DNA from 2 places in the Faecalibacterium sp. Marseille-Q4164 genome. Region 1 is predicted to be linked to the other one. Evidence: predicted binding sites of a transcription regulator. Region 1 holds the regulator's gene; the other holds the start of a gene.
The links. The regulator Rex, encoded in region 1, represses fermentation and respiration genes when NADH is low (regulators of the CRP and FNR family bind a similar motif). The targets are predictions, from matches to a motif close to ATTGTTAANNNNTTAACAAT.
Positions count from the first base shown of each region.

Region 2: a site for Rex is predicted at 14,148-14,167, ahead of fucO (lactaldehyde reductase). Genes of this name have one in related genera too.

Region 1 is NZ_JAFREJ010000006.1:32,012-47,942, forward strand. Features, by position in the region: gene ffh (signal recognition particle protein) at 1-311, opposite strand, end outside; gene J3352_RS07830 (sigma factor-like helix-turn-helix DNA-binding protein) at 343-726, opposite strand; gene J3352_RS07835 (pyridoxal-phosphate dependent enzyme) at 1,023-1,934, shown strand; gene J3352_RS07840 (MATE family efflux transporter) at 1,952-3,280, shown strand; gene J3352_RS07845 (ClpP family protease) at 3,312-3,998, opposite strand; gene J3352_RS07850 (redox-sensing transcriptional repressor Rex) at 4,252-4,893, shown strand; gene J3352_RS07855 (thymidine kinase) at 4,986-5,594, shown strand; gene J3352_RS07860 (ABC transporter substrate-binding protein) at 6,137-7,507, shown strand; gene J3352_RS07865 (carbohydrate ABC transporter permease) at 7,672-8,598, shown strand; gene J3352_RS07870 (carbohydrate ABC transporter permease) at 8,610-9,467, shown strand; gene J3352_RS07875 (helix-turn-helix domain-containing protein) at 9,547-10,362, opposite strand; gene J3352_RS07880 (glycoside hydrolase family 28 protein) at 10,462-12,018, shown strand; gene J3352_RS07885 (glycoside hydrolase family 105 protein) at 12,022-13,167, shown strand; gene J3352_RS07890 (hypothetical protein) at 13,337-13,831, opposite strand; gene J3352_RS07895 (hypothetical protein) at 13,812-14,492, opposite strand; gene J3352_RS07900 (hypothetical protein) at 14,503-15,081, opposite strand; gene J3352_RS07905 (RNA polymerase sigma factor) at 15,065-15,595, opposite strand; gene J3352_RS07910 (biotin--[acetyl-CoA-carboxylase] ligase) at 15,929-15,931, shown strand, end outside.
Region 2 is NZ_JAFREJ010000007.1:57,263-73,193, forward strand. Features, by position in the region: gene J3352_RS08505 (gamma-glutamyl-gamma-aminobutyrate hydrolase family protein) at 1-40, shown strand, start outside; gene J3352_RS08510 (hypothetical protein) at 121-993, shown strand; gene J3352_RS08515 (hypothetical protein) at 1,043-1,936, opposite strand; gene J3352_RS08520 (S-layer homology domain-containing protein) at 2,110-4,209, opposite strand; gene J3352_RS08525 (ABC transporter permease) at 4,309-5,505, opposite strand; gene J3352_RS08530 (ABC transporter ATP-binding protein) at 5,502-6,251, opposite strand; gene J3352_RS08535 (HlyD family efflux transporter periplasmic adaptor subunit) at 6,248-7,981, opposite strand; gene J3352_RS08540 (histidine kinase dimerization/phospho-acceptor domain-containing protein) at 8,255-9,565, opposite strand; gene J3352_RS08545 (response regulator transcription factor) at 9,558-10,286, opposite strand; gene J3352_RS08550 (calcium/sodium antiporter) at 10,523-11,488, opposite strand; gene J3352_RS08555 (putative ABC transporter permease) at 11,564-12,862, opposite strand; gene fucO (lactaldehyde reductase) at 12,933-14,081, opposite strand; gene J3352_RS08565 (GntR family transcriptional regulator) at 14,374-15,033, opposite strand; gene J3352_RS08570 (Fur family transcriptional regulator) at 15,327-15,803, shown strand; T-box leader at 15,817-15,931, shown strand, end outside.

The DNA of each region.
Region 1 (15,931 bases):
ATGGTCTGACCCTTGTTCTTGACGATCAGGCGGGGGGCTTCCTCGCCGCCCATCAGGGCAACGAGCTCCTCGTTGACGATCTTGACCACCTGCTGGGCGGGGGTCAGGCTCTCCATGACCTCCTGACCCATGGCACGCTCGGAGACCTTGGCACAGAAATCCTTGGCAACCTTGTAGTTGACATCGGCTTCCAGCAGGGCCATCCGCACCTCGCGCATGGCGGCTTTGATGTCGGCCTCGGTCAGCTTGCCGTGGCCGCGCAGCTTTTTGAACACACCGGCAAGGCGGTCGGTCAAAGATTCAAATGCCATGTTCGGTGCTCCTCTCAAAATAGTAATGGTGTCAGCTCTCGTTGACTTCGTCGATGGAGCGGATCAGCCCCAGCATCTTGTTCAGCGTCGCTGCATACTCAGTGGTGGTGAGCCTGGCATAAGGGCCGGTGCACTCGAACCGCGCGTCAATGACCAGCTGTTCCAGCTCCTCCAGCTTTTCCTGCACCCGGCGGTAGCGGCCTGCAAAGCCGACCTTGGCTTCCAGCTCTTTCAGAGTGGTCTCGCCATGCTTGATGGCATCCCGTGCGCCCTGACGGGTGATCCCGAAGTTTTCCCCGATTTCACTGAGGGAGAGGTCGTCGTTGTAATACTGGTTCAGCATCTCGCGCTGCTTGGGCGTGAGCACCTCGCCATAAAAATCGAGCAGATAGCCCATTTCAAAGTCTTTTGCCATGATGCGTTCTGCCCTGACCTCCGTTTGTTGTAAAGTTCATTTGCTTTACATACGGAGTATAGCAGACATTCTTTTCCTTGTCAAGGCTTTTTTCCATCACTCTGCTGATTTTTCGGCAGTTTTTTCTCCATTTTGTCCAATTGCGGCTTGACGCTGGGCACAGGATGCGCTACCTTATAGATATTAAACCTCTCAGTCTAGGCCTGATGGCTTTGCCAGCTCCCCTAACAGGGGAGCCCTTGGCATGGCAGACAGTTCTGTGCTGACTGCTCAGGTTTGCGTAAGGGAGGAATTTCGTGGCAATCTATCCAAACATCTACCAGACCCTGGTCCCCTGTCCGATCGTGGAGCTGCGGGGCTATCTTGCCGCCTGCGGGCTCAAAGGGCGGCTGTATGCTTACCTTGATTATAATGGGCCCACCGGCACGTCCCGCGATTCGGTGGCCGAGGGGATGCTGGCCCTTGCGGCGGAAAAGCACAAGCTGCTCCCGGGCCAGCCCATCATTGAAGCGGCCTCCGGCTCCTTTGCCATGGCGCTGGCCCTTGCCGGGCGGACGGCGGGACACCCTGTGGTTCTGACCATGCCGGAGGATGCCCCGGCCCTGCGGCAGGAATACCTGCTCCGGCTGGGGGCACAGATCCTGCATTCCCCCGCACAGCGGGGCCTTGCGGGGGCCCGGGCGCTGGCAGAGACCACCGCCGCCGAAAAGGGCTGGTACTATATGAACTGGCTCGCCAACGACGATAACCCCGAATACCATCGCCGGGTGACCGGCCCCGCCATCGTGCAGGCCATCTCCCGGGAGGGCCGCAGTCTCGTGGACACCATCACGGTCGGCGTGGGCAGCGCGGGCACCATCACCGGCGTAGGCGAGACCATCAAGGCCTGGACCAACGATGTCCGCATCGTGGCCGTGGAGCCCTTTGAGAATCAGGCTCTGGGCGGCGGCTTCACCGGCGGGCACGGCATCCCGGATATCGGCTACGGCATCGTGCCGGGCAATTACAACGCCTATGTTGTGGATAATGTAGCCGCCGTTACCAGCACCGATGCCAACCGCGCTGCACAGCGGGTCCTCGCCACCGATGCCATTCCCGCCTCCCCTGCCGCCGGTGCAGCCCTCCACGCCGCCGCACAGCTGATTGCCACCGGCACCAGCCGCTCGGCGCTGGCTATCTTCAGCGGACGGCAGGCATTTAATCTATAAAGAAAAGAGAGTTCCAAATGACCAAGGATATGACGACCGGCCCGATCACACCGCTGCTGGTCAATTTCACCATTCCCCTTGTGCTGGGCAACCTGTTTCAGCTGACCTATAACGCCGTAGACAGCATCATTGTCGGCAAATTCGTGGGCGAGGATGCCCTTGCCGCCGTGGGCACCTCCAACCCGCTGATGACGCTGGCGATTTTGTTCATCAACGGTGTCTGCCTGGGTGCAGGCATCCTTGTCAGCCTGGCGTTCGGGGCAGGCAACACCGAGCTGGTGGAGCGTCAGGTCTCCACCACCGCCATTGCAGGCTCCGTCTTTTCTCTGGTGTTCTCGCTGACCTGTGTGATTTTGGCAAATCCGCTGCTCCGTCTGCTGCAGGTGCCGGAAGAGATCCTTCCCATCGCTGTGAACTACCTGCGCATCGTGTTCGGCGGGCTGCTGTTCACCTTCTTCTATAATTTCCTCGCCGCCACCATGCGCGCGCTGGGCGACAGCAAAAGCGCGCTGTACTTCCTGATGATCAGTTCGGTGCTGAACATCGGCGGCGACCTGTTCTTTGTTGAGGTGCTGAATTGGGGCTCCGAGGGCTGTGCCCTTTCCACCGTGCTGAGCGAAGCGCTCTGCTGCGTGTTCTGCCTGATCTATATCCGCTGGAAGGTCCCTGTGTTGCAGCTGGGCAGGCGCTGGTTCATTTTTGACTCCTCGCTGCTGAAAAAGACCATCAGCTACGGCTGGACCAGCGCCATGCAGCAGGCCACCGTTCAGCTGGGCAAGATCGCCATTCAGGCCATCGTGAACACCATGGGGGTCAACGCCATGGCAGCCTTTGCCGCCGCAGGCCGCATCGATGACTTTGCCTATGTGCCCCAGCAGAACATCGGCCATGCCACCACCACCCTGATGGCCCAGAACCGCGGTGCAAGCAAAAAAGAGCGTGTCCGCGCCAGCTTCTTCTGCGGCCTGAAGCTGGAGTTCCTCTACGCCATTTTTATCACCGCTGTCTGCTTCTTCTTTGCCGAGCCCATCATCCGGCTCTTCGTCACCGATGCCGCCGTGGTACATCTGGGAGTGCGCTTTTTGAAGCTGGTCTCCCTGTTCTACCTGATGCCCTCGCTGACCAACGGCATCCAGGGCGGCTTCCGCGGCCTGGGCGACCTTAAGATCACCCTGAACAGCAGCACGCTCAACATGGCAGGCCGTGTGGCGGCCGCTGCCGTCTTTGTGCTGCTGATGAAAATGGATATCGAGGCCCTGCCGTACAGCTATGTTGTGGGCTGGATCCTCATGCTGGTCTATGAAGCCCCCATGATGGTGAAGTATCTGCGGAAGGGCGAACTGTAAGCCTGACACCGCCCCGGGCAGACTCGTGCTCTCACTCTGCCCGCTCGATCTCCCGGTACAGCCAGTCCAGTGCATCAGAGATGCCGCCCAGCTGATCGATGAGCTTCTCCTTTACGGCCTTTTTGCCGTCCAGCATGGTGCCCACGTCCATCACCAGCTCACCGGTGCGGAGCATCAGCTCCGAGTAGCGCGCTGCCGTAATGCCGCTGTGGCCCGCCACAAAGCCGGTGATGCGCTCCTGCATCTGCTCGAACCACCGCATGGTCTGGGGCACGCCCAAAATCATGCCAGAGTGGCGGACCGGGTGCACCGTCATGGTCGCCGTGGGCACGATAAAGCTGCGCCGGGCGCTGACTGCCAGCGGGATGCCGATGGAGTGGCCCCCGCCCAGCACGACCGTGGCACTGGGCTTTGAGATGCTGGCAATGAGTTCTGCCAGCGCCAACCCGGCCTCCACGTCCCCGCCCACAGTATTGATGAGCACCAGCAGGCCCTCCACAGCGGGGTCCTCCTGCACTGCCACCAGCTGCGGGATCACATGCTCATACTTGGTGGTCTTCTGGCCCTGCGGGGCCTCCACATGGCCCTCGATCTGGCCGATCACGGTCAGGCAGTGGATGGCATGGGGGCCGCGGGTGCGCCACACCGTGCCCAGATCTTCCAGCTGCTCTTTCTCCAGCCGCTGCTGTTCGGTGGTTTCCTTTTCATATTCCGGCATGTTGGCTCCTCCTCAGGGTGTTTTTTTCAGTGTTCCCGGGGATCGAAGCAATATGCGGCGGCTAAGATTTCTTTACTTTGAAAAAAATTGGCCCAGAGGATTTGACATTCTGTCTCATTGCAGTATACTTTATACTAAGAATAAGATTGACAAGTATATATCATTATTGTTCAGAAACTGTCTTAATCGCCGGTGCACCTTGCAGGGTGCAAAGAGACCGGCATTCCCTTTGGATGAAAGGAGAACCATTTCCATGAACAATCCCGGCAAAGCTTCCCTTCCGGTGATCAAGCGCCTGCCCAAGTACTACCGCTACCTGCGGACGCTGAAGAACGACGGCATCACCAGCATCTCCTCCCGCGAGCTGGCCGCCCAGATGGGCACCACGGCCTCTCAGGTGCGGCAGGATTTCAACTGCATCGGCGACGTGAACGGCCGCCAGGGCATCGGCTACTCGGTGGAGAACCTGCTTTCCATCCTGGAGCATCTGCTGTTCGGCAACGGTGACCTGCTGCCCACCATCCTCATCGGCTGCGGCCGGTTGGGCAAGGCAGTCAGCCGCTTCATCACCACCGACACCAACGGCTACAAGCTGATCGCCGCCTTTGACAATTCCCCCAGCGAGGTGGGCAAAGAGATCAACGGCATCCAGATCTTACACGTTGACGAGCTGGAGGCCTTCTGCGCAGAGCATAAGCCTGAGGTGGCTGTGTTCTGTGTGCCCCGCAGCGGTGCGGAGGAGCTCAGCGGCCGGCTGGTCGAGCTGGGCATCAAAGGCTTCTGGAACTTCTCCCACTATGACCTGTCGGTGCCCTACCCCGAAGTGGTGGTGGAGAACGTCCACCTGGGCGACAGCCTGATGAGCCTGGGTTACCGCCTGCGCAATCAGGACTGATCTAACATCTATTCATAACATATCACAGAAAACAGGCAGCCCTCTCCCCCCGAACGAGCAGAGAGGGTTGCCTTTTTATGAGGAGAGCAACTATGGCGAAGCTATACTTCCGATACGGTGCCATGAACAGCGGCAAAAGCACCGCGCTGATGCAGGTGGCCCACAACTACGAAGAGCAGGGGATGCGGGTGCTGATCCTGAAGCCCCAGGTGGACACCAAGGGCGGCGGCGAGCTGGTCAGCCGCCTGGGCGTGCGCCGCAGGGCCGACCTGCTCATCCCGCCCGAGGTGGATGTGTTCGAGGCCGTGCGCGCCGCTTCTGCCGGGGAACAGCCGCTGGCCTGTGTTCTCTGCGACGAGAGCCAGTTCTTTACCCCGGCACAGGCCGAGCAGCTGTTCATGGTCACGGTAGACCTGAACATCCCGGTCATCTGCTACGGCCTGCGGTCAGACTTCTCCCTCAAGGGCTTCCCCGGCTCCACCCGTCTGCTGGAGCTGGCCCACACCATTGAGGAGATGAAGACCATCTGCACCTGCGGGCGCAAGGCCACCTGCAACTGCCGCAGGGTCAATGGGGAGTTCGTCTTTGAGGGCGAGCAGGTCGCCATCGATCTGGAAAACGATGTGCAGTACGTCAGCATGTGCCCCCAGTGCTATTTCAAGGCACGGCGGGCGTTTTACGCCAAACGGAACGCACAGTAAGTGTCGATCTCCGGCAGGCACAGGAGCCCTCTCCTGCGTGAGATCCCAGATCTCCCAAAAGATTTTTACAGTTTTCAGAGCGCTGCCCAGCCGGGCAGCGCTCTTTTTTGCTCGTCCTCTTTTGAAGTGATATATCAGTTGTATCCCACTGCGAACGTTTTTTGCGCAATTGATATATCAGTTTATAAAATAGCGATATCGTCACTTTTTTCACACGTTGTATACAACATTATACCGTCAATTTCGCAACAAGTTACAATACTATTGCAATTTTAGAGGTTCTGCTACACTCTCTCGGCCCGTTTCTATGCAATCTATCCAATTATGCAGATTGCATATTTTTTCGCTCCAAGTTTATTCATTTCGGCAATGCCGTCAAATCGCTGCAAATCACGAGAGCAATATTTGTTCGTTTTTTGTCCGTATCACTTCAATTTACATCTTTCTTTTTCCCATCCCTTTTGTTATCATATTTGTATACAACGAGCCTTGTGCAGAAAGGCCCGCTCGATGTTTTTTGATTTATTAGGAGGAGAACAACAATGAGCAAGGCAATTTCCCGTCGTGATTTCCTGAAGGTCACCGGTGCTGTTGGTGCAGCTGGTCTGCTGGCTGCCTGCGGCGGCAATGGCGGCGCTGCTTCCAGCACCGCTTCTTCCGCAGCCGAGGCTGCTTCTGTGGCTGGCCTGAGCAGCGATCCCGTTACCCTGACCATGAGCTGGTGGGGCGGCGAGTCCCGCCACAACGCTTATCAGGAGGCCCTGAAGGCTTTCTCTGCTGAGCACACCACCATCACCGTCAACCCCACCTTCGCTGCATGGTCCGGCTGGGAGGACACCATGTCCACCAAGTTTGCAGGCGGCGTGGCTGAGGATGTCTGCCAGATCAACTGGAACTGGCTGTACAACTACTCCGGCAACGGCCAGACCTTCCTGGATCTGAACAGCGTCACCGATTACCTGGATATGTCCCAGTGGGACGACGCAAAGCTGGGTGCCTGCAACGTTGCAAATGCACAGCAGTGCGTGCCCATCTCCATGACCGGCCGTATCTTCTACTGGAACATGACCACCTTTAACAAGGCTGGCATCACCGAGGTTCCCGCCACTGAGGATGACCTGTTTGCAGCAGGCAAGGCTTTCCAGGAGAAGTTGGGCGATGATTACTATCCCCTGCACCTGGGCGCATACGACCGTATGATCCTGATGGTGTTCTACCTCGAGTCCAAGTACGGCAAGGACTGGGCAGATCCCACCACCTCTACCCTGAACTACACCGCTGACGAGATCGCCGAGGGCATCGACTTCATCAAGAGCCTGGTCGACGGCCACGTCATCATGCCGCTGCCCACCTACTACGGTGCAAACGGCGACGGTGCTACCCACCAGTCCAACGAGTGGATCACCGGCAAGATCGCCGGCATCTTCGAGTGGGATTCCGCTGCTTCCAAGTACCAGGACGCTCTGGACGAGGAGAACAAGCCCGGCTTCACCGTTGGTGAGGAGATCAAGTTCGGCGATTACAACGGCGGCTTCTCCAAGGTCTCCATGGGCATGGCCATCACCAAGACCTGCAAGAACCCCGCTGAGGCTGCTACCCTGATCGAGTACCTGTGGAACGGCGACGGCGCTGCCATCATGGGTTCCGAGTGCGGCATCCCCGCTTCCAAGGCTGGTCTGGCTACCGCTCAGGCTGCCGGTAAGATCAACGAGCTGGTCGCTGAGGCAAACGGCAAGGTCATGAGCTTTGTTTCCTGCCAGCTGGATCCCCTGTTCGAGTCTTCCGATTTGAAGGCTACCGGCACCGGCACCTATCAGGAAGTGTTCGATACCGTTGACTACGACAACAAGAGCGGCGCAGATGTTGTTGACGTTCTGCTGGACGGCATGTCTGCTGTTGGCTACACTGTCTGATCTTCTTTGCTGACCTGAGTCAAATTACATATCAGGGGCATCGTCCACCCGTAGGCCCGATGCCCCTTTTTTCTCAGGCACAGGTTACAATTTTCTGACAAATCTGTTGCCAAAGTGTGACATAAGGTTTGTTGCACTGATTTTCACCAAAGGAGGATCCCCGGATGAAAGAAAGCAAAGCGCCCTCTCTCGGGCGTACCCCCGCACAGAAGTTCCTGGATAAGTGGCAGGGTCTGATCTACCTGATCCCCTGGATCATCGGCTTTATCGTGTTCAAGGCCATCCCCTTCGGTCAGTCGCTGTATTACAGTTTCACCGACATGAACTTCTTCAATGGCATCCACCAGTACGGCGTGATGAACTACGTCACCGCCTTCTCTGATGCCAAGGTCACCAAGGCTCTGGTCACCACCTTCAAGTACGCCTTCATCACCGTGCCCCTGAAGCTGATCTTTGCTCTGTTCATCGCATACATCCTGAACTTCAAGATCGCCTGCGTGAACCTGTTCCGTACCGTTTACTACATCCCGTCCATTCTGGGTGGCTCCGTTGCCATCGCCGTGCTGTGGAAGGCTGTTTTCCGTGATGATGGTCTGGTCAACACCATCATCCGCGCCATCACCTTCGGCCACGCACAGGGCCCCTCCTGGCTGAGCGACCCCAACTATGCGCTGTGGATCATCTGCTTCCTGCGCATCTGGCAGTTCGGCTCCGCCATGGTGCTGTTCCTGGCCGCCCTGAAGGGCGTGCCTGCAGACCTGTACGAGGCTGCCACCATCGATGGTGCCGGTAAGTGGAAGCAGTTCTTCTCCATCACTGTTCCCATGATCACCCCCATCATCTTCTACAACCTGGTCACTCAGATCTGCCAGGCTTTCCAGGAGTTCAACGGCCCCTTCATCATCACCAACGGCGGCCCGCGCAACTCCACCACCCTGATCTCCATTCTGGTTTACAACTACGCCTTCAAGTCCAACCAGATGGGCATGGCTTCCGCTCTGGCCTGGATCATGTTCGTGATCGTCTGCATCCTCACGATCATCGCCTTCACCAGCCAGAAGAAGTGGGTCTACTACTCGGATGAAAGGTAAGGTGTGACAGTATGGGAATGAAAGCATCCAACGCCATTGCGACGTTTTTTAAGTATCTTGTCCTGATCCTGGTGGGCCTGATCATGATCTATCCCCTGCTGTGGATGGTCAGCGCTACCTTTAAGGACAACAGCGAGATCTTTGCAGGCATCGGCCTGTGGATCAAGAACCCCACCCTGGAGGGCTACAAGAACGCGCTGAACAACTTCGGCGGTTCCATCAACATCCTGCAGGCCATGCTGAACACTTATTCTTATGTTCTGCCCAAGGTCATCTGCACGGTGGTCTCCTCCTGCATTGCAGCCTACGGCTTTGGCCGTTTCGACTTCCCGGGCCGGAAGATCCTGTTCAGCATCATGCTGGCCACCCTGTTCCTGCCTCAGGTCGTTCTGAACGTTCCTCAGTTCCTGCTATACACCAAGTTCGGCTGGGTCAACAGCCCGTTCTATCTGGCCATCTGGGTCCACACTGCATTTGCAACTGAGACCTACTTTGTTTACCAGCTGGTGCAGTTCATGCGCAATGTCCCGCGCGATCTGGACGAGGCTGCCGCCATTGATGGCTGCAACTCCTTCCAGACCCTGTACAAGGTCATTGTCCCCATGCTGATGCCCGCTCTGGTGTCCTGCGCACTGTTCCAGTTCATGTGGAGCTGCAACGACTTCATGGGCCCCCTGCTTTACGTGCAGACCCCTGCAAAGTACCCCATGTCCCTGTTCGTCAAGCTGTCCATGGACGGTGATACCGGCTTTGCCTGGAACCGTATCCTGGCCCTGTCCCTGATCTCCATCCTGCCGCAGCTGATTGTTTTCTTCTGTGCACAGGATCAGTTCGTCGAAGGTATCTCCGCCGGTGCTGTCAAGGGCTAAGCACCCCCTCTGCGGACAGAACCATTGACTTTCGATGAATAAGCAACGCCCCCTGTGCGCAGCACAGGGGGCGTTGCTCTTATCCGCGGTGACTTTTGCGGTATTGCAGCGGCCCCGTTCCCATCGTCTCGCGGAACACGCGGCGGAAATGGGCGGCGGAGGCAAAGCCGGTCTGCTCGGCCACAGCGCTGATGTTCAGGTCGGTGCTCTCCAGCAGGCGCTGGGCAGCCTCAATGCGGCGGCCATTGATGTAATCCACAATGGACTGGCCCGTGACCCGCCGGAACAGCCGACTCAGGTAATAGGGCGACAGGTAGAACCGCGCAGCCACATCTGTCAGGGAAAATTTCTGCTGGTAGTTGGCTGCAAGGTAAGCGCAGATCTGCTCCACCGTCTCGTTGCGGGGGCGGATGTCCTGCTTTTCACTGCGGCACTCCTGCTCCACATAGTGCAGGATGAGGGCCAGATAGATCATACCGGGGCTTTCCGGCTCGCTCTCGGCGCTTTGCATCATGCCCAACAGGGTGCGCAGGCGGCCTGACCACTGCACCGGGCCGTACAGGGCCGTTTGTTCTCCCGGCTCAAACAGCGCCATGAAATCCCGCTGCATCAGGTTCTTGAGCACCGGGAGAACGCCCGCCGGAAACCGGCAGCCGATGAGCTCAGGGGCAATGTGGCCCGCCTGCTGCAGCAGGCCCCCGCCGGGGCCCAGCAGCAACACACAGCCCGGGTTCACCAGCAGGCTCTCGCCGCCCCGCACCAGCGTAAAGCTGCCGCCGGACACCAGAATGATCCGGCAGATTTCCTCCTCCTCAGCCAGCTCATACTGGCCGGTCTGGAACCGCAGCGCCTTTGCCGTTACCCGGCCGCTCCATTTTTCCCGTTCCGCTTTCATCCGCACACCCCATTCAACAGTTTCTTTTCCTCAGTGTACCATGCCCGCCACCTGCGGGCAACCCATAAATCTTTCAACATCCAAGGAGGCATCCTGTTTATGAAGCTTTCCCTGATCCGTTCCATGACCCGCAGTGCCGTGTTCGAGCTGGAAAACGGCCTGTGCTATCGTCCGGCGCATCCCTTCACCGTTCAGCTGAACGGTGAGACCGTTTACACCGCCTGCGAGACCAACGTGTTCTCCCTGTTCAGCCTGCTGCCCGGCACCCCCTACACGGTTGCCGTACAGGCTGAGGGCGAGACCCTGACCCTCGATTTCACCACCGAGACCGAGACCTTCTTTGTGGACGCATCCCGCTACGGCCTGGTGGCCGATGGCACCACCGACAACACCGGCAAGCTGCAGGCCGCCCTTTCCACCTGCCCCAAGGGCGGCACGGTCTATGTGCCTGCCGGGCGCTACCGCACCTCCAGCCTGTTTATGAAGAGCTGCACCACCCTCTACCTGGAAAAGGGCGCTGTGCTGCTGGGCGACAACGACCGCACCCACTACCCCATCCTGCCCGGTGTCATCCCCAGTGAGAACGAGGTGGATGAATATTATCTGACCGGCTGGGAGGGCAACCCGCTGGACAGCTTTGCCGGCCTGCTGAACATCACGCAGGTGCACGACGTGGTGGTGACCGGCGAGGGCACCCTGGACTGCGATGCCCAGAACGGCGACTGGTGGATCAACCAGAAGGTCAAGCGGATCGCATGGCGGCCCCGCGCGGTGGCCGCGGTGGACAGTGAGAACGTCTGCCTGCACGGCATCACGGTGCAGAACAGCTACTCCTGGACCATCCACCCCATCTTCGTCAAGCATCTGGATCTGCTGAACTTCAACATCAACAATCCCTACAACGCCCCCAACACCGACGGCATCGACCCCGAGAGCTGCGAGTACATCCGCATCATCGGTGCGAACATCCACGTGGGTGACGACTGCATTGCCATGAAAGCCAGCAAAGTGTTCCTGGGCATGAAGCTGAAAAAGAGCTGTGCGCACACTGTGATCCGGAACTGCCTGCTGGACAAAGGCCATGGCGGCATCGTCATCGGCAGCGAGATGAGCGGCGGCGTGAAGGATATGGTGGTGACCCAGTGCCTGATGGACCACACCGACCGCGGCCTGCGGGTCAAGACCCGGCGCGGCCGCGGCAACACCGCCGTCATCGACGGGCTGGTGTTCCGTAACGTGGAGATGCGCGGTGTCAAGGCTCCCTTTGTCATCAACATGTTCTATTTCTGTGACCCGGACGGTCACAGCCCCTATGTCCAGTGCCGCGATGCCATGCCGGTGGATGAGTACACCCCCAAGCTGGGCAGCCTGACCATGGAGGATATCGTGGCCACCGACGCACAGTTCGCGGGCTGCTACTTCGACGGCCTGCCTGAGCAGCCCATCGAGCGCGTCTCCATGAAGAATGTCACCATCACCTTTGACCCCAACGCCGAAGCCGGTCAGGCCGCCATGGCGGACAACCGCCCCAACGTGAAAAAGCTGGCCATCTACGCGGAGAACGTCAAGGAGATCGACCTGCACAACGTCAAGATCACCGGCTACGAGGGCGAGCGCCTGCGCTTTGCCAATGTCGGCCATTTCGAGGAGGACTGACCCATGACCCATGAAGAAATTCTCACCCTGCTGGGCGACTATGTGGACTACCTGATCGCCAATTCCAGCGCCGAGGCCCCCATGTGGAACATTGAAAAGGTGCGCAGCGGCAAGCCCAACAAGTGGAACTACATCGACGGCTGCATGATCACGGCCTGCCTGAGCCTGTACAAGACCACCGGGGACGAGAAGTACCTGAGCTTCTCCAAGGATTTCATCGACTTCTTTGTGCAGGAGGATGGTTCCATCAAGACTTATGACCCCAAGGAGTATAACCTGGACAACGTGAACCAAGGTAAGAACCTGTTCACCCTGTACGACATCTTCGGGGAGGAGAAGTACCGCCGGGCCATTGACACCATCCGCAGCCAGCTGCTCACCCAGCCCCGCACCAAGGAGGGCAACTTCTGGCACAAGGATATCTACCCCTGGCAGGTCTGGCTGGACGGCACCTACATGGCCCAGCCCTTCTACATGGAGTACGAGACCCGCTACAACAAGATGCAGGGCTGCATTGACAGCTACAAGCAGTTTATGAACATCAAAAAGCACATGCGGGACGAAAAGACCGGCCTGTACTACCACGGCTACGACGAGAGCCGCCAAATGTACTGGGCTGACCCCGTGACCGGCTGCAGCCCCAACTTCTGGCTGCGGGCCATGGGCTGGTTCATGGTGGCCATGGTGGATGTGCTGGAGCGGATGGACGAGCAGCTGTACAACGAGTACCGCGGCATCATGGCACAGCTCCGCCAGACCATTGAGGATGTGCACAAGTTCCAGGACGAGGAGACCGGCATGTTCTGGCAGGTGATGGATCACCCCGGCGTGGAGGGCAACTACCTTGAGACCAGCGGCACTGCCCTGTTCGCCTATGCGGTGCTCAAGGGCGTGCGCCTGGGCTACCTGCCCAAGCGGATGGCTGCCTGGGCTGAGAAAGCCTTCTACGGCACCTGTGACAGGTACCTCTCCAAGAACCCGGACGGCAGCCTGCAGCTGGATGGCATCTGCCTGGTGGCAGGTCTGGGCGGCAAGGACCACCGCGACGGCTCCCTGGCCTACTACTTCAGTGAGCCTGTGGTCTGCAACGATGCCAAGGGCGTAGGCCCCCTGGTGCTGGCCTACACCGAGATGATCGCCCGCAAGTAATACACGACACAGCAAAAAGCGAACCGCCATGGTGACAGATGCCATGGCGGTTCGTTTTTACACTTTTTTCTTCGAGCACCCATCGTCCGGGTGCACATTCAGTATACCCGGACAGGTGCCCCCTGTAAAAGGTATCTTTTGTATTGCTGTGATATGTTTTTTGTATGGCTCACACTTCCGTGTGGGAGGCCGCGCTGCTGTCCTCATTTTCCGCATCGAGGTCAGGGCCGGTGCCCTCGTCCAGATCCAGGCGCAGGCGGTCGCTTTCCGCATCATTCAGGACCCGCTCCTGCCGGGCATCGTATTCGATCCAGAACTCCCCCCGGTGCAGGGCAAAATCAAAGGCTGCCATCAGGCAGGCCCCGCCAAAGGCGCTGACCATCAGCACGATGCAGAGGAGCACCGAGAGGAAATCGTACTTCCAGCGCTGAGGCCTTGCGGCAAAATACAGTACCTCGCACCCCAGCAGGATCAGCCCTGCCGCCGGGGCGATTTTCAGCGCAAGATCCCAGTTGAAATGCGGCACAAAGAAATAGCAGAGGAACAGCACGCCGCAGGCGATCAGGCAGACTCCCAGCGTCAGGGTGCCCACCCGGCGCACCGGGGCGCTCTCCGGGGCTTTGGGGGCCGGGCGCTCTGCTGTGTTATTCTTCTTCTCGTCCATCGTCCTCATCCTCCGGGTCAAGGGTCACCTCACCGGTCGCATCCGGCTCTGCCTTGCGGGCAAAGTGATCCAGCAGGCTGGGCATCTTCTTTTCGGGCTGATACTCCTGAAAATCGGTCTCCTCCGGGGCGGCGGCTTCCGGGGCAGCCTTCTTTGCCCTGGGCCCACGCACCAGCCAGATGCCGCACAGGATCAGCGCCACGCAGAGCACAACCTCGGGCAGTTGATCCATCACCAGATAGATGGCCCGCCACACCGGAGCTTTCTGGCCCCAGCGCCACAGGATATCGCCCAGCGTGTTCATAATGATCTGCTCGTAAGCGATCAGCGCACCGATGGCGATCAGGCACCAGCCCACCAGCTTGTGGCTGTCCATCATCATCCGTGCAAGGCGCTTGTCCTGCGGGTCGAAGTGGACCAGATAATCGTCCTCCGGGGCGGTGCCCATGCTGATCTGGGCACGCAGGTTGAAGGTGTCGAAAAAGCTGTACATGAACACCACCAGCAGCGCAAACGCGACGGGCGGGATCAGCATGGCTGCCATGCTGATGGCAGCCGCCATCAGCACCAGCGAAAGGCCGCGCTTCATATATCCCTGATACATCTGGCCCGCGCCCGGGATAAAGGCGAACAGCAGGGTCAGGATGCCATTTTTCTTCATAATCGTTCCCTCATTTCTCTGTATTCGGGGTGTTGCCCGCGATCTTATCGGTCACATCCGTGAACAGCTTGTGGAGCACAGAGGAGCCTTCGCCGGCATAGCGGCGGTCCTGTTTTGTCTCCATGGGTCTCCCCAGCTGTTCCGGCGCGGCCTGCGGCCGGTCGTCCTCAATGGGGCGGTATTGCGGGGTGTTCTCCGGGGCCGGGTCATTCTGGCCGGGTTCCCAGAGCTGGCTCTGGTCGGTCTCCAGCACGGTTTCCCGCCCGGCACCATACTGGATGATCTGCTGCAGCGCCCCGCTCCGCCACAGGGTCAGGGCCAGCACAGCGGCCACACCGGCCACGGCAGCCCTGCCATAGGTATTCTGCATCAGGCGGGCCCAGATCGTGCCCATCACCGCGCCCTGCACGCTCCTTGGCGGTTTTTCCAGCGCGTCGGCGGTCAAAAGGGCCGTGTAACGATCCATGCACTGGTCACAATAGGAGAGGTGTTCGGCGGCTTCCAGCCTGCCCAGTTCATCCAACTGGCCGTCCATCATGGCCCGGAAGCCCGCGTCGGTCATGCAGCCATCTTCACGAAACAATTCCATCTTCGCTCCTCCTTTCCTGACGGATCTGCTCCGCCAGCATTTTCTTTGCCCGGTAGATCTGCGCCTCCACCGTCTTTTGGGGCCTGCCGCAGAGGGCTGCCGCCTCGGCGGCGGTGCGGCCCTCCAGCAGCATCAGGCGGCAGGGGGTGCGGTACGGCTCCCGCATCCCCAGGATCTTCTCGGTCAGGGTCTCCTCGCTCATGGCATCCAGCACCTGCTGCTCCGGGTCGGAGCCGGGCGGCGCGCCTTCCAGTGCAAGGATATCATCTCCCGGGGTGTTCACCCGGCGCACCCACGCACTGCGCAGGTAGTCCTTGGCTTTGTTGGAAGCGATACGCGCCAGCCACTGCTTTTCGTACCCGGGCGGGCAGCGGTCAATGGCCCGCCATGCGGCCAGAAAAGTCTCCTGTGCCAGATCCTGGGCATCGCCCTCGTCCGGCACCAGCTGGTGGCAGACCGTGTAGACCAGACCCTGATACTGCCGCACCAGCGCATTGAATTCCAGTGTTGTCAACGGTCCGCATCCCTCCTTTCCTGCCGCTCTGTAATTGAATACGAAACAGAGCGCGGTTTTCCTGCAAAAATTTTGAAAAATAAAAACGGATAAACCTCTCAGGCGCTTCGCGCCAGTACGGGTTGCGGCTCCCAGCATCCACTTCGTGCTGTAAACAGCACTCGTATCTTGCTGGCCGCGGCCCCAACAGCAACGCCCTTCATCCGCCACTGGCGGCGGTTGTTGCTGTTGCTCCTAGTAGGGGAGCCCTTGGCATAATGGGCAAGTCTCTTTTGCAATGCCTCAAGTTATGCTATACTATTACTACTATAGCACAAGAAGGAGGCGGTTTCCATG
Region 2 (15,931 bases), on a different contig from region 1:
GCAGGGGATTTTTGATGCCTTTGTGGCGGCCTGCAAATAAATTATAAAAAATCAAAGCCAACTTGAACGATTTTTAAGCTCTGGATCGTATTCCTTATAAAGAGAACAGGAGGTTCTGCCATGAAATCTTCCAAAAAGCGTTCCCGCGCCGTGGTCACGGTGGTGGCCTGCATTCTGGCGGTGTGTCTGGTGGCTGCGCTGGTCCTTTTCAGTCTGGTCAACAGCAAAGTCCGTGCCTTACAAAAGGGTGCGACTTTTGAGTTCAGCTATAACATCACCGCACAGGACAGTGCCAGTACCCCGGCCCTGTACAATATTCTGAAACAGGTGGGTGCAACTTCCGGCGATGTGGCCGGGCTGTATTCGCCGGGGCAGCTGCAATTGTACCTGTACCCCTCCGGCGGGCTTGCCCGCGCCGAGACCGGCGGCACCGACTTTTTCACCGACCTCTATATTGATGCCAACGACACCTACTTCGATGCCGGGCGGCTCTACCGCACCCTGCGGGATTCCATCGCGGACAGCGTGCCGCTGGTGGGTGCGTTCCTGCCGGAGTGGTCTCTGCCCAACTACATCACGCAGGCCCAGCTGGCAAAGATCCTCGGCGTGCCCAACACGCAGGTGGCCATGCAGGAGATGTCCGGCTATACCATGACCCTTAGCCGCCAGTGCGTCGTCCACCCCGATTATGCCAAAAAGGGCTACACCTACTACCAGTTCCCGTCTGAGGGGGAGGACGCGGCTGTCCTTGTGGTGGGCCTGCCGCTGAAGTCCCTGCTCTTCGATGACACCATCCCCGTGGATGTGCATGTGGAGATCCCCGCCCACGGTGTCAACGCAGCCCTGAGCGGCACACTGAAAGCCGGTGTCAACAGCCTTTCGGCTCCCGTCAGTGTCATTTCCGACAGCGACATCGATTCCATTGTCCAGCTCCGGGAACGTCTGGAGCAGTTTGCCGATCTCATCAACACAGCGTTAAAGCGTGTGCAGTAACAAAAAAGCAGAGCCGTGCAGCGTTTGAACTGCACGGCTCTTATCTATTTCAGCGCTTATGCTCAATGTGTTCCTGGATCCATTTGCCGCCATCGCCGCTGCCCACCGCACTGTTATAGACAATGCCGGTCAGCTCGCTGGTCAGGTCGGACTTCATCTTTTTGTACTCCTGCTCTGCCTGATCCGCAACGCTCTGATCACGGCCATTGTCCCGCAGGTACTGGCGCAGCTCTTTCAGGATGGCATTGAACTCCTTGTCACACTCGCCCTGAACACTGGTCAGCTTGGCGGTCTTGGACACCACGATGGAGACCTTCATCCCCAGATTGCGCTCCTCCACCGGGTGGGAGATATACTCATCGTAGGCTTCGTAGATCACGCCGTAGAGCTTGGATTCCGTCTGCTTCTTCAGGTTCTGCAGCTGGCGGATGTAGCTGTCGATCCTGGCATCCACCTCATTCTCCGAAGCAGCGGAGCTGCTGGAGGCATGGCTGCTGCTGGAGGCATGGCTGCTGCCGGGGGCCTGACTGCTGGCCGCATGGCTGCCGGAAGCCGCAGAGGAGGCAGGCACCGAGTGTGCGGCGCTGGAACCGGACACTGCGGAGCTCACGCTGTCCGCCTTGCCTGCGCTGGCGGAAGAGGAGACCTCACTGGACGAAGCTGTCTCCGAAGAGGAAATGCCAAGTTCCTCTTCCAGCTGTTCCAAAAAGGACGAAACCGGGGATTCTTCCGTCACCTCACTGCTGACGGCGCTCTTGCTGGAGGCGGCGGCGCTGGAGGGCCCCTCAGCTTCCCCGCCGGGCAGAGCGGAGGACGGCACCGAGCTGGCCTGCGCCTCGGACACAGGGGTGCTTTTCCGCATCCCTGTCAGGATCAAAGCAGCTGCCACGGCCACCACAAGAACGATGACCGCAGCCAGCTGATAAAGCTTCTTTTTCTGCATCTGGCACAAAATTCTCCCACTTCAGATTTCGTTCCCGGCCTTTTGCCGCGCAGGAACAGGTCTATCATATCATCCCCGGGGGAGAATTTCAATGGATAAATCGTGAAAAATGTCGCCTAACTGCCTTTTTATGACCGGATTTCGTCCCATTTCACAGCCTGTCGGAGACGCGGTCAGTCTTTTTTCACGGCCACAAGAACGCGGATCTTTCCGCCCGCCGCGCTGCCATGGGCATCGTACCAGCCGATGAGGCTGTAATCCTCGGCGTTGATCTGGGAAAGGGTGGTGGCGTAATACTTGCCCTTGTACCACAGATACACCTGCATGTCATCGGCAGTCTCATAGCGGGTGGAGCCGCTCCGCACGGAGGCCGCCCCCAGCTGATCCACCGTGACCGGGAGCAGCTGGGCCATGGTGCCCACACTGCCGGAAGCAGTCTTGCGCACCGAGATACCGCCTGCCAGCACGGGATACTTCACGCTGGTCTTATAGGTGGTCTGCTCACCGTTGACGTAGCAGACATAGTTCGCGCCGCTGCTCAGGTAATCCAGCACCGAGCTGACCACGCCCGTGGTGCTGTTGGCACCAATCTTGAGCAGATAGCTTGCCAGGCTGGCGGTGCTGCTGGTCACACTCTCCCACAGGGTGCTGCCGATGCTGCCATCGACCAGCCCATACAGCAGGGTGCTGGTGGAGGGCATCACGCTTTCCACCGCACCGGCCACAAGGTCAGAGGCGCTGGAACCGGTGGTGTTGGAGGTGGACGAGCCGGAGCCGGTGTTCGTGGTGGAGCTGGCTGCGGTGCTGATGAGGTTGGTCACATCATCCAGCACACCGTAGGTCCACAGGTCGCCGGTGGCATCGTTCAGAATGAGCCGGTCAATGGCACCGTTCCCATCCACGGTGTAGTAACGGACATCCGAGGCAGAAAGTGTCACCCCCGATAGGCGGCCGGGACTTACTGTCCCAGCCAACCCCTCCGCTGTCGTATCCAGGATCTCCACATCCGAAGCAAGGGCCGCATCGCCCAGCGCGGTGCCGTCCGCACGGATGGTGCCGCTGACCGATTGGCCGCTCAGGGTCTCCACGTTCTCCCCGTCGGCGTTGACGGTGATCTTCACCAGCCAGCCGGTGGGGAAGTTCAGGCTCTTGTCCACATTCACGGTGCGGGTCACGCCATCGGTGCAGGCCACCTGCACGCTTTGGAGCACATCCGCGCCGTTTTCTTCGGTCAGGCTGCGGGAAGAAGTCTGCACCACGCCATAGAACACGCTGTCAGCTTCCTCGCCGGTCAGAACGGCCACCGCCTCGTTGTTCATGCCCAACAGCAGGGTGACCACCTGCCCCACTCCGCCGCCGTTGAAGGCCGAGAGGACCGATGCCGCTGCCGAGGAAGCCAGCGTGTAGCTGGTGCCTGCCACCGTCACACTGGTGGGGGCGCTGGCGCTGGGCGAGACCGCCGTGATGCGGCCCGCCGCCTTGCGGGAGTAGATCCAGACCGTTCTGGCGCTGGCGCTGTAATAGTAGACATCGTAGGCGTTCAGAGCGGCATCTGTGGCCACGGTATCATTGCGGTAGACCGCCGCCGGGGCAAAGGGCAGCTGGGTGGTGCCATCGGCCACAAAGGGGCCCTCCACACTGCTGAGCAGCACCGAGGACAGGTCGATCCGGCCATCCGTCACGGTAAAGCCCAGCGTGGCGGCATAGGTCTGGTTTTCAGCGGTGCTGGCCGTCAGGGCATTATAGAAGAGCACAGCGGCATCTTCCAGGGTCAGGCCCTGCCCCTGCACGGCGCTCAAACCGGCCCGCAGGCCCAGGCTGCCGGCTTTGTTGAGCTGTGCCGCCGGGAAGCTGCCGCTCAGAGTGGTAACATCATAGCCCAGCAGCTTGAGGGCGGCGGTACAGGCCTCTTCCAGCGTCACACCGTTGTCGGGCCGGAAAGAGCCGTCGGTGTAGCCGCTGAGCCATCCCTGCTGGACGGCAATGCGGATATAGGGGGCATATTCGTTCCCGCTGTCCACATCGGTGAACAGGGTGCCGGTGTTCCCCTGCGTGGCGGCGCTCTCCCGGTAGGCCGAGAATGTCACCAGCAGCTTTGCCAGCTGGCCCCGAGTCAGGGCGGTGCTCAGGGCGGAGGCCTGTTCGCTGGTCAAGCCGCCCAGCGTCACGGCAGTCTGCACCGCCGCATTGCTGGCAGCGGCATTTGCCGGCACCACCAGCATCGAGCAGGCGATGCTCACCGCCAGCAAAAGGGAAAGGATTCTTTTTTTCATGGAAGATTCTCCTTAAGATCGTGTTTCCTCTATTCCAGGCTCCCCTGCCAGGGGAGCTCCGCAAGGCGCTGGCGAAGCCAGACCGAAGCGGTGAGAGGTTTAATCATATCTCAATGCTTCAATGGGGTTCAGCCTTGCGGCGCGCTTGGCAGGCAGGTAGCCGAACAGTACACCGATGCCCACCGAGATGCCAAAGGCCACCAGCACTGAGGTCATGGAGGGGGCCACCGTCAGTTCCATATCCGACACCAGCAGCGGAAGCACCCGGTTGGCCAGAGCGCTGAACAGATAGCCCAGTGCAATGCCAAGCAGGCCGCCCAGTGCGGAGGTGGTGGCCGCTTCAGTGACGAACAGGGCAAGAATGCAGCGTTCCTTGGCACCCAGCGCCTTGCGAATGCCGATCTCCCGGGTGCGCTCGGTGACGGACACCATCATAATGTTCATAATGCCGATGCCGCCCACCAGCAGGGAGATGGCTGCAATGGCGGTCAGGATCGCCACCACCATGTTGATCATGCCGGTCATGGTCTCCAGCATCTCGCTCAGGCTGGTGATGAAATAGCCGTCCTCCGCGTGGAGGATGGATTCGATCCCTACTACCAGAAGATTCTTGCCCTCATCGGCAAGTTCATCGCTCACCAGAACCACGCCGTAGGAGCTGGCGCTGGTCCTGCTGATGCGCTGGGCGGTGGTATAGGGCACAAAGATCATGTCATCGTCGGTGCCCTCCTGATCGGTCGTACTGCTGACATTGGCTTCCAGCACACCCACGATGGTAAATCTCTCGCTGCCGATTTTGATGGTCTGGCCGATGGCGTTGCCGCCGTAGGCCGCACGGGCAATGTAATCGCCCACCACGCAGACCTTTTTATTGTCCGTGATGTCCACATAGGTCAGGCCCCGGCCCTGGGCCAGCGTGCGCCCCATCATATCCAGGTAGGTCTCACTCACGCCCTTGACGCTCGTATAGCCATAGGTGGTGGTATCCACCTTCACGGTGCTGTCCAGCGTGGTGGTGGGCGACATGCCGGTGAACACCTCCGGGTGGCTGTCCACGATATCGTACAGCTGCTGTACGGTCACGGTGCGGGAGCCGCGGCCCGTGATCTGGACGCTGAGGATATTGGTCCCCATCTCAGAAAAGCTGTCCTTGATGCTTTGGGTCATGCCATTGCCCAAGCCCACGATGACGATGACCGCCGTGACACCGATGATGATGCCCAGCATGGTCAGAACCGTGCGGAACTTGTTGCTCCAGATATTCTTGACTGCTTCGCGGAAGGTCTCGTAGATCATGCGTCCCCCTCCTGTTCTGCCGGTTCAAAGTTCAATGTCGGCTGAACGATGGCCTCCGGTGCCCGGGCATCGCCGTCGTAGACCACGCGGCCATCCTCCAGCCGGATGATGCGCTGGGCCTGCACGGCAATAGAGTTGTCGTGGGTGATGAGCACCACGGTGTTGCCCTGCCGGTGGAGCTGCTGCAGCATTCCCAGCACCTCGCGGCCGGTGTGGCTGTCCAGCGCGCCGGTGGGCTCGTCGGCCAGAATGACCGCCGGATTCCCGGCCAGCGCCCGGGCAATGGAGACGCGCTGCTGCTGACCGCCGGAAAGCTGGCTGGGCTTGTTTTTCAGCTTATCGCCCAGCCCCACCTGCTCCAGTGCCTCGCGGGCCCGGCGGCGGCGCTCGGCGCGGGGCACGCCCGCATAGATCAGCGGCACCTCCACGTTTTCCAGCAGATTCAATTTGGGCAGCAGGTTATACTGCTGGAAGATGAAGCCCAGCATCTCGTTGCGCACCTCAGCCTGCTCATTGCCGGACATGTTGCCCACCTCCCGGCCATTGAGCCGGTAGCTGCCCGCTGTGGGCACATCCAGGCAGCCGATGATGTTCATACAGGTGGATTTACCGGAGCCGGACTGGCCCACGATGGCCACGAACTCGCCCTTTTCAATTTTCATGCTGATGTGGTCGGCGGCTTTTACCGTGGTGTCACCCATCCGGTAATATTTGCACACATCCTCAAATTCGATCAGAGCGCTCATTGCGGGCCACCTCCCGGTGCGCCGCCGCTCGGGCCGCCGCTTCCACCGCCGCCCTGACCGGGCCCGCCGACCACCATCATCTCCTCCATCTGTCCGTCAGCGCTGACAGAGGCGGTGCTGCTGGCGGTGTAGGCTACGGTGTCGCCTTCCTGCAGGCCGCTTGTTACGGCGATGTAATCATCATCGCTGGTGCCGGTGGTCACCTTGACATAGACATAGCCCTCCGGGGCGGTCATGCTGGGGTCGGCGTTGGCAGCGCTGGGGGAATCCTTGGTCACCAGCACATAATTGCCCCGCACCACAGCGGCATTGGGGATGGAAAGCGCGTTCTCGGTGCTGGCCGTCGTGATCTCGGCGGTGGCGTTCATGCCGGGCAGCAGGTCGCCGGTATCGTCGATGCGGATGGTGACGGGATAGGTGGTGGTGCCGCCTACCGTGGTGCCCGCCTTGGACACGCTGGTGACCACGCCGGTAAAGGTGCGGTCAGAGATGGCATCCGCGGTGATGGTCACACTCTGCCCCTCCTTGATGGAGAGGATCTCCAGTTCGTCCACATTCACCGTCATCTGCAGATAGCTCAGGTCGTAGATGGTGCACAGGCTGGTGCTGCCCGCGGTATTGCTCACGGTGTCGCCCGCCTTGACCTCCTTGGAGATGACCGTACCGCTGATGGGTGAGGTGATGGTATAGTTGTTCAGCTGATCCTCGGTGTCCTCCATGGACATCTGGGCACTGCGCAGGTTATCGGAGGCGTTCTGCACCTGCTTGGTCAGCTCCTTGCCGGAGATCCTGACCAGCGCGGTATCGGCGCTGACAGAGGAGCCCTCTTTCACGCAGAGGGCGGTCACGGTGCCGCCGGTGGAGGCGGTGATGGTCTGCTCGTTCTGGTAGCTGAATTTTGCCGATGCCAGTGCGCTGACCCCGTTGACGCTGGCCGTTGCGGCCTGCGCGGTGGTCAGGCTGCCGGTGTTGTTCACCGCAATGGTCACGGTGCGCACCAGCAGGTTCCCGCTGCTCAGGGCATCCGCACCGGAGACAGAGCGCACGGTGCCGGAGACGGCCTCAAAGGTGCCGTCCAACGTGACCTGTGCGGCCTGCCCCACGGTAAAGTTCGCCGCATCCGCCGCCGGGAATTCCAACGTCAGCAGTAGGGTGGAGGCATCCCGCACAGTGGCCACCTCCTGCCCGGCGGTGACCACATCGCCCACCGCCACCTTATAGGAGGCCAGCGTGCCGCCGATGGTGCTGCGGATGTATTGGGCATCCACGGCATCCTCGTAATTGCGCTGGGCCTGATCCAGCGAGAGCTGGGCCTTTTCCGCGCTGTTGGCGGCGTTGGAGCTGTCGATGGTGTAGAGCACCGTTCCCTCTTCAATGGTGTCCCCCACCGCAAAATCGGCGGTGAGCACGGTGCCGGACACCAGCGCATTGACGGTGTAGGTGTTGGCGGCGGCAATGGTGCCGGAGCCGCTGAACACATTGGTGATATTCCGGCGCTCCACCGCGCTTTCCAGATATTCGGTATCTACGCCTGCCGGTTTTGCGCCATTCCCGGGCAGCAGGAACGCACCGGCCACTGCGGCTGCGCAGGCGGCAGCGGCAATGCGCTTCCAGTTGCGCCTTACAAAAGGTCTCCAGCCCTTCGGTCTTTGTTCTGCAGGCACTTCCAGCGCCAGATTGAATTCCTGGTCGCTCTGTTCCTGCGGCGTTTGTTTCTTTTTTCGCAGCATTGGTTGCCCCTCCCTGATGTTATGGCCGGGTGCAAAGCTGCACCCGCCCTTCTTCCAACAGTATAGCGGGGCTTTCTTAACATTCGCCGGAGATATTTCTTAAGACTTGCTTAAGTTCGGTGGAAAAAGTGTAAAAAGAGACCCTCCCCGTCATCGCTTCGCAATGCCGCCTCTCCCGAAGGGAGAGGCTATGCAGGCTCTATCCGAGGTGCTGCATTGGCTCCCCCTTCGGGGGAGCTGGCAAAGCCGTAGGCTTTGACTGAGAGGGTTGTCTTATTCTACCGGGAACAGCAGCGTCATGGTGAACTGCTCATTCTCCTGTTCGATCTTGCAGTCTGCGTGCATCTTATCCATCATGGTCTCGATGCTGGTCAGCCCCACCTTGGTGCTTTCCACCGCCGGGGGCGCAGGCAGGACATGGTTGCGGAGCACAAGGCCCGCCCTTCCCTCCTGCCGCAGGAACCGCACCTCGATGGGCCGGGCCGGGTCGGCGTACTTGATCAGGTTGGAGCCGATGTTATCCAGAATGCGTCGGATATACTGCGCCCGCACGGTCAGGAGCACATCCTCGCTGCCCAGCTCCAGCGCACAGGCAAAGCCGCGCTGCTGCAGCATCTCCACCATCTCGGCCAGCGGCTCCTCAAAGATCTGGGAGAAGCGGGCCGGGGCATCCAGCTGCACCACGGTGTCCCGGGTGACCAGCGCGTACTCGAACAGATTGTCGGACAGCTGCTTGATCTGCCGGGCCTTACCGTCGATCTTTGCCAGATATTCATCCTGCTGGGCCTCGGTCTCGTATTTGTGGTGACGCAGGATCTCGGTATAGAGCAGCAGGGTGGTCAGCGGGGTGCGCAGGTCGTGGGACATCTCAGTGATCAGGCTCTTGACCTTGGCGGCAGCCTGAGCCTCCTCGGCCTGCTGCTGGCGCAGGGTCAGACGCAGACCATCCAGACTGGTGGCCAGCAGGGCCAGCTCATCGTCTCCCTGGATCGTGATGGCGTGGTCAAGGTCGCCGCCCTCCATGGCCTGGATCTCCCCGCTGAGCAGGAGGATATAACGGATGATTTTCCGGCTGCTCAGGAAGAAAAACAGCGGAAAAAGGGCAAAGCTGACAAGCAGCAGGATCTCGCACCCCTTGCCGTAATAGGCATCCACGCCGTTGTAATAGAACATGGCTGTGGCCTCTTTGTCCGAAAAGGTGAGCGAGTACATCGGGAGCCAGCGCTCGGCCGGAACCGTTTCCGTCACATTTTCCCGCCCCTCGTAGACCGGAGCGACCAGCGGATAGGAGGAATAGAGCATCCGGGAGCGGTCGTAGATGATGAACATCGTGCTGCCGTTCCGCACAGACCAGTCGTCCAACTTGTCGATATCCCGGCTGGAAAGACCGCGCCGGTCGATATAGCTCTGCAGCTCCTGCACCTGCTTTTCCACAGCCTTCTGCTGGGTTTCCGGCTGGTCAAAATAAAGCCACAGGGCTTTGTTCAGCACGACCTGCATTCCCACCAGAAATACAGCACTTGCCAGTGCTGAGAACAGGATCATCAACACCAGCTTGCCGGAAAGCCCCAGCTTTTTACGCATGATCCTTCTCCTCCCCGGGCACAAAGCGGTACCCTTTCCCCCACATGGTCTGCAGACGGGCGGGGTTCTGCGGGTCTTTTTCGATCTTCATCCGCAGATTGCGGATATGTACCATCACGGTGCCGTTGGAGGTGTAGAAATAAGGTTCCTGCCACACATCCTCGTAAATCACCTGCACCGGGAAGATGCGCTGGGGGCTCTGCATGAGCAGCCGCAGGATCTTGTACTCCGTCTCGGTCAGGTCGATCTCCTCCCCGTCCACCCAGACGCGGTTGCAGTCCAGCGCCAGCTTCACGCCGTGGCTGCACAGGGTCAGGTTTTCGGCCCGGGCCGGGGCCTGCCCCTTGCCCTGATAGACGCAGTACCGCCGCAGCAATGCCTTGACCCGGGCGCTGAGCTCCGCAAAGGAAAAGGGCTTGGGCAGGTAATCGTCCCCGCCCGCGGTCAGGCCCAGCAGCTTATCGGACTCCTGTGATTTTGCCGTGAGGAACAGGATCGGCACTGTGGAGAGCTTGCGCAGCTCCTCGCAGACGCGCAGGCCGCTCATGCCCGGCATCATAATATCCAGGATCACCAGATCGACCTCCGGGCGGAACACCTCCAGTGCCCGGGTGCCGTTTTCGGCTTCGATGATATGGTATCCCTCGCCGGAAAGCAAGATGCGCACGCCGTCCCGGATATCCGGATCGTCCTCCGCGATCAGAATGGTCTGCTCTGCCATGGTCTTCTCCCCTTTTTGTCATTCTCGGTTCTAGTATAACAGCAGTTTCCTGCATTTTCCATGAAATTTTTCTAAGGATTTCTTAAGAAAACGCTTCTTCCGGTCAGCCCCTGCTGCGGGGACAGAAAAAAGGCATCCCCGCACTTCACAGAACGAGGATGCCTTTCTCAAAACGGTTTTCTGCCCCAAAGCGCCCGCTCCGGCGTGGAGCCGGGCCGGGTCTCCGGCGCAGAGGCTTACATTGCAAACTGGACGGCGCAGAAGGCTGCATAGATGCAGAGCAGCAGCACACCCTGCCAGCGGGAGAGCCTGCCCTTGAGCAGAGCGGGCACGGTCAGGAGGATCATGACCGCGAACATCACGGGCAGATCCATGACCAGAGAGGAATTGATGCCCATGATGGTGGAGTTCTGCGGGATGCTGAAAGGCGACACCGTGATGGACATGCCGCTGACCAGCACCAGATTGAACACGTTGGCACCGATGACATTGCCCAACGAGAGGGAGCCGTGGCCCTTTGCCAGCGAGGTGATCGCCGTGACCAGCTCAGGCAGAGAGGTGCCCAGCGCCACAAAGGTCAGGGCAATGACGGATTCCGGCACGCCCAGCGCCTGCGCGATCAGGGTGCCGTTGTCCACCAGCAGGTTTGCGCCCACAGCGATCAGGGCTGCGCCGAGGATGAGCAGGCCAATCTCCTTGGCAAAGGACATTTCCTTTTCCGGCTCGTCCTCATCGTCTTCCGGGGCGGGGGCGTTTTTCATCGCCAGCACATTGCAGACCATGTAGGCCACGAACATTGCCAGCAGCACAATGCCAATGGGGCGGCTGAAGTAGCCAGTGGTGTAGGCCACGCCCGCATACAGGGCCGCTGCCACAAAGAAGAACAGCACCGGCACCCGCAGGCTCTTGGGGTCCACCTTGCCCGGGCGGACCGCAATGGTGATGGCCGCGATCAGGGCCGCGTTGCAGATGACCGAGCCAATGGCGTTGCCATAGGCGATCTCGCCGTGGCCGGTCATGGCCGAGGTGGTGGAGACCATGACCTCAGGCAGGGTGGTGCCGATGGACACCACCGTGGCACCGATGAGCAGCTCCGGCACCTTGAAGCGGCGGGCGATGCCGGTTGCACCGTCCACGAACCAGTCGCCGCCCTTGATGAGGCAGAGCAGGCCCACGATAAACAATAATACAGGGATCAGCATATAAAATCTCTCCTTTTTAATCCAAAAAGTATTATACCTGTTTTCCCTGCAAAACGCAAGCAAAATCGTGCATTTTTATCCAGCCTTCTCCACCTTTTTGGCGTTGGGGTAGATGCGCTCCATTCGGGCATTGTCAAAATGCTCATCCAGCAGCACATCCACTGCATTGGCCGGAGCCGCGCCGCTGGTGCGGGCATCGTAGCGGGCCAGCGCCAGCGCACTGGTCACAAGGTTCACGGCCATGAACACGGCCAGCAGAGCGGTCATCCAGGGGCGGATCCTGCGCTTGACCGCCTTCATCCCCTTTGCCACCAGTGGGTAGCCATAGCGGATCCAGGTCACGGCCGCAATGCCCCAGAAGAAGCAGTACAGCAGGTTGATGCGCCCGCCCAGATTGAACTTGAAGCCGCTGTAATCCCAGAACACGGTGCCAAACAGCAGCTCTGTCACGGCGCTGCACACATACTCATACGCACCGCCCAGGATCACGCCGAACCAGAAGATGCGGCTCTCGCTCTTCTGTTCGCCGCCCCGCAGCAGGATGGCTGCCAGCACCAGCGCCAGCCCCCACACCACGCTGAACGGGCCCCAGACCAGGCTGGAACGGCTCATCCAGACCCCGGCGGTGATGCGGCAGAAGATGGTCTCCACCACATCTCCGAGGAAAGCCCCGATGACAAAGAGCCAGAGCAGGTCGGCAAGGGAGAGCTGCTTTTCGGCACTGGTGGTGGGCTCCGGACGAGCCGCAGCAGGGTACGCCCGCTGGATCCGCTTTTCCACGCTGGCGGTAATTTTCTGCCGCAGCCTCTCCGAGCCCCTGCCCAGCTCCCGATTCAGCTGCTCGAGCCGTGGGTGGCGGTTCGCATACCGGCTGACCACCACCATGGCAGAGATCTGGTCGAGGACGGCCAGCGCCATGCCGACCCATACCACAGCGTGGAACAGCAGCGGCGGCAGGTGGGCGCAGAGCCGGAACAGCAGGTCGTTGCCCCAGCGGACTGCCGCCATGCCCAGCAGACCCCACAGCAGGGAGTACTGCAGGCAGACATAGCCATCCAGATTGAACTTTTTATCGGAGTAGTCCCACCAGCGGCGGTGGTGGATCCTTTCCAGCAGCTTGGCGGTCAACCACTCCACCACCGTGGCATAGATCATGCTGCCGAAGAACAGTGCCGCCAGGCTGGTGCGCTGGTCGTTCAGGCCGATGGTGATGAGCACCCCTGCCGTGCCGTACACAAAGCAGAAGGGGCCGGAGGCCACGCCGCGATTGGTGAACCGGCGGCCCTTTGCGGTTGCAACAACGGTCTCGCCTACCCAGCCCAAAAAGGAATATACCAGATAAATTACACAAAGAGTATAGAAATTCAGGTTCATAGCGCTCCTTTCCCGGAACAAAAAGGGGCCGGGAAGCGGCATTCCCGACCCTCTTTGTTCAGTTTACGAATTACAGCTGGCTCTTATACAGTGCCTCGATCTCCTCCACGCTGGTATCGCGGGGGTTGCCAGGGCGGCAGGCATCTGCAAAAGCAGACTCAGCCAGGAAGTGGATGTCCTCTTCCTTCAGGATGCCCTGCAGGTTTGCGGGGATGCCCACATCCGCACTCAGCTGCTTGACGGCGGCGATGGTGGCATCGGCAGCCTCAGCATCGTTCATCTCGTCGATGCCCTTCACGCCCATGGCCTTGCCGACCGCGCGGTAGCGCTCCCCGGCAACGGTCTTGTTGTACTCCAGACCCACCGGCAGCAGGATGGCGCAAGCCACGCCGTGGGGGGTATCATACAGAGCGGACAGGCCGTGTGCCATGGAGTGGACAATGCCCAGACCCACATTGGAGAAGCCCATACCGGCGATGTACTGGCCCAGAGCCATGCCCTCGCGGCCCTCCGGGGTGTTCTGCACGGCACCGCGCAGGTTCTCGCTGATGAGCTTGATGGCTTCCAGATGGAACATATCGGAGATGGTGCAGTGGCCCTTGGTGATATAGCCCTCGATGGCGTGGGTCAGAGCGTCCATACCGGTAGCGGCGGTCAGGCCCTTAGGCATGGAGGACATCATATCGGGATCGACCACAGCGATTTCGGGGATATCGTTGGTGTCCACGCAGACGAACTTGCGCTTCTTCTCCACATCGGTGATGACGTAGTTGATGGTGACCTCAGCCGCAGTACCGGCGGTGGTGGGCACGGCAATGGTGAACACAGCGTGCTTCTTGGTGGGAGCCACGCCTTCCAGAGAGCGCACATCCGCGAACTCGGGGTTGTTGATGATGATGCCGATGGCCTTTGCGGTATCCATGGAGGAGCCGCCGCCGATGGTCACAATGCAGTCTGCCTCAGCAGCCTTGAAGGCTGCCACGCCGTCCTGCACGTTGGCGATGGTGGGGTTGGGCTTGATCTCGCTGTAAACAGCGTAGGCGAAGTTTGCAGCATCCAGCAGGTCAGTGACCTTTTTGGTCACGCCGAACTTGATCAGGTCGGGGTCAGAGCAGACAAAAGCCTTCTTGTAGCCGCGGGCGGTCAGCTCGGGAACGATGTTCTCAATGGCACCGTGGCCATGGTAGGAAATGGTGTTCAGAACAATGCGGTCAGCCATAATTATTTTCCTCCAAATCATTCTGCCCGCCTGCCAGCGGGCTCTCTCTGTTGTTAAGGATACCACATTGTTAAACAATATTCAATGCACTTTTCTTGTGATTTCTATGAATTTTTTACACTTTCCAGCAAAAGAAAACGCTGTACTACTCCCTCAGTCTCGCATTCGCTCGACAGCTCCCTCTAGGAGGGAGCCTTAACGCGGCAGCCAACGCAAAAGCCTCCCTCTGAGAGGGCGGCGGCATCGCATCAGCGATGCCGGAAGGAGTGATACAGCGTTTTTATCGTTTCATTTACCACAGCCGGATGACCTTGATGACTCCCTCGGCCTTATCGCGGGCCAGCTCAAGGTGATGCTGCAGCGCATCGGCGGCGGTGTTCCAGTTGTCGCTCAGGGCGGCATTCAGAATTTCCAGATGCTCCTCACAGGTCTGATCCTGATTGATCATGCTCACCTTGCCGGTCATAATGCGGAAACGGGTGTTCAGGCCGGTGATGCGGTCATAGCCAGAGCGCAGATATTTGTTGGGCAGGCTGCTCATCAGCAGCTCATGGAAATCATCGTCGGATTTGCAGAAGTCGTCGATCCGCTCGGGGTGGTGCATCAGCTCAGTGTAGGCCTCCAGCTGCTCCCGGGGGATCAGGTTGCCGTAGGTGCGCAGGGCGTAAGGCTCCACCAGCAGACGCATCTCGAACATGCTGTGCACGTCCTCTTCGGTAATGCCGGAGACCATCAGCCCCTTTTTGGGCAGGATGGTGATCAGCCCCTCCTGCTCCAGGCGGCCCAGCGCGTCACGCATGGGGGTGCGGCTGATGTTGCCCATCTCGGCACAGAGCTTCTGCTCGTTCAGAAATTCGTTGGGGCGGTACTCGCAGTTCAAAATCTTCGTTTTCAGGTACTGGTAAGCCTGCAGCTTCAGGCTGAGCTTTGACTGGGAATCCATCTCTTTCATTGTTCTATCTCCTAGTTCGCAAGCAGGACCATTCAGGCAGCAATCAGTCGCCCGCCGGACAGCTTGTATCCCTTAAATAATCCAAGTAATCATTAACATTATTATCACATATCCGGACAATGTTTACAAGACTTTTTTGAAAACTTTGGGAGCTTTTCCGTTTTGAACAGATATCATGCATTATTTTGCTATAAATTGAACAGTTTTTTTGTGCTTGTCGCCAGTGTTTCGTTCTTGTTTTGCATCGAAGGATAAATTGTGGTACACTTGACCCAGAAAGGAAGGCTGATACCATGGCAGGTCGCGGGGGGTACAACACCAAAACCCGGCAATTGATCCTGGATTATCTCATCAACAACCGCCAGCACGCGGTCAGTGCATCCAACATTCTGGAACATCTGGAGGCAGAGGGGGCCAGCCCCAATCCCACCACGGTGTACCGGTATCTGGACAAGCTGGCAGGCGAGCAGCGCATTATGAAATATGTGGCCGATAAGGGCGAAAAGGCCGTGTTCCAGTATGTGGACGAAGGCCGCCACTGCCGCGAGCACCTGCACCTGAAGTGCGTGCAGTGCGGGCGCATTTATCACCTGGACTGCCACTTTATGGATGAGGTGCGTGCCCATCTGATGGCGGAGCACGGCTTCACCCTGCAGTGCGAGGGCAGCGTTTTGTACGGATTGTGCCGCAGCTGCGCACAAAACAGCCCCCATCCGGGGCAGACCGCACAAAAATGCGAACACTGTGTTGACACGGACAAAGAGCCGTGATACAATGCAGGCAGGAAAAGCGTTGATCGGGAAAAGTAAGTGCTCAAGGTTCTTTTGCAGCGAGTGCGGGCTGATGGAAGCCGCACAGAGAATGAGCCCCGAACGAACCCCCGTGAGCTTCCCCCTGA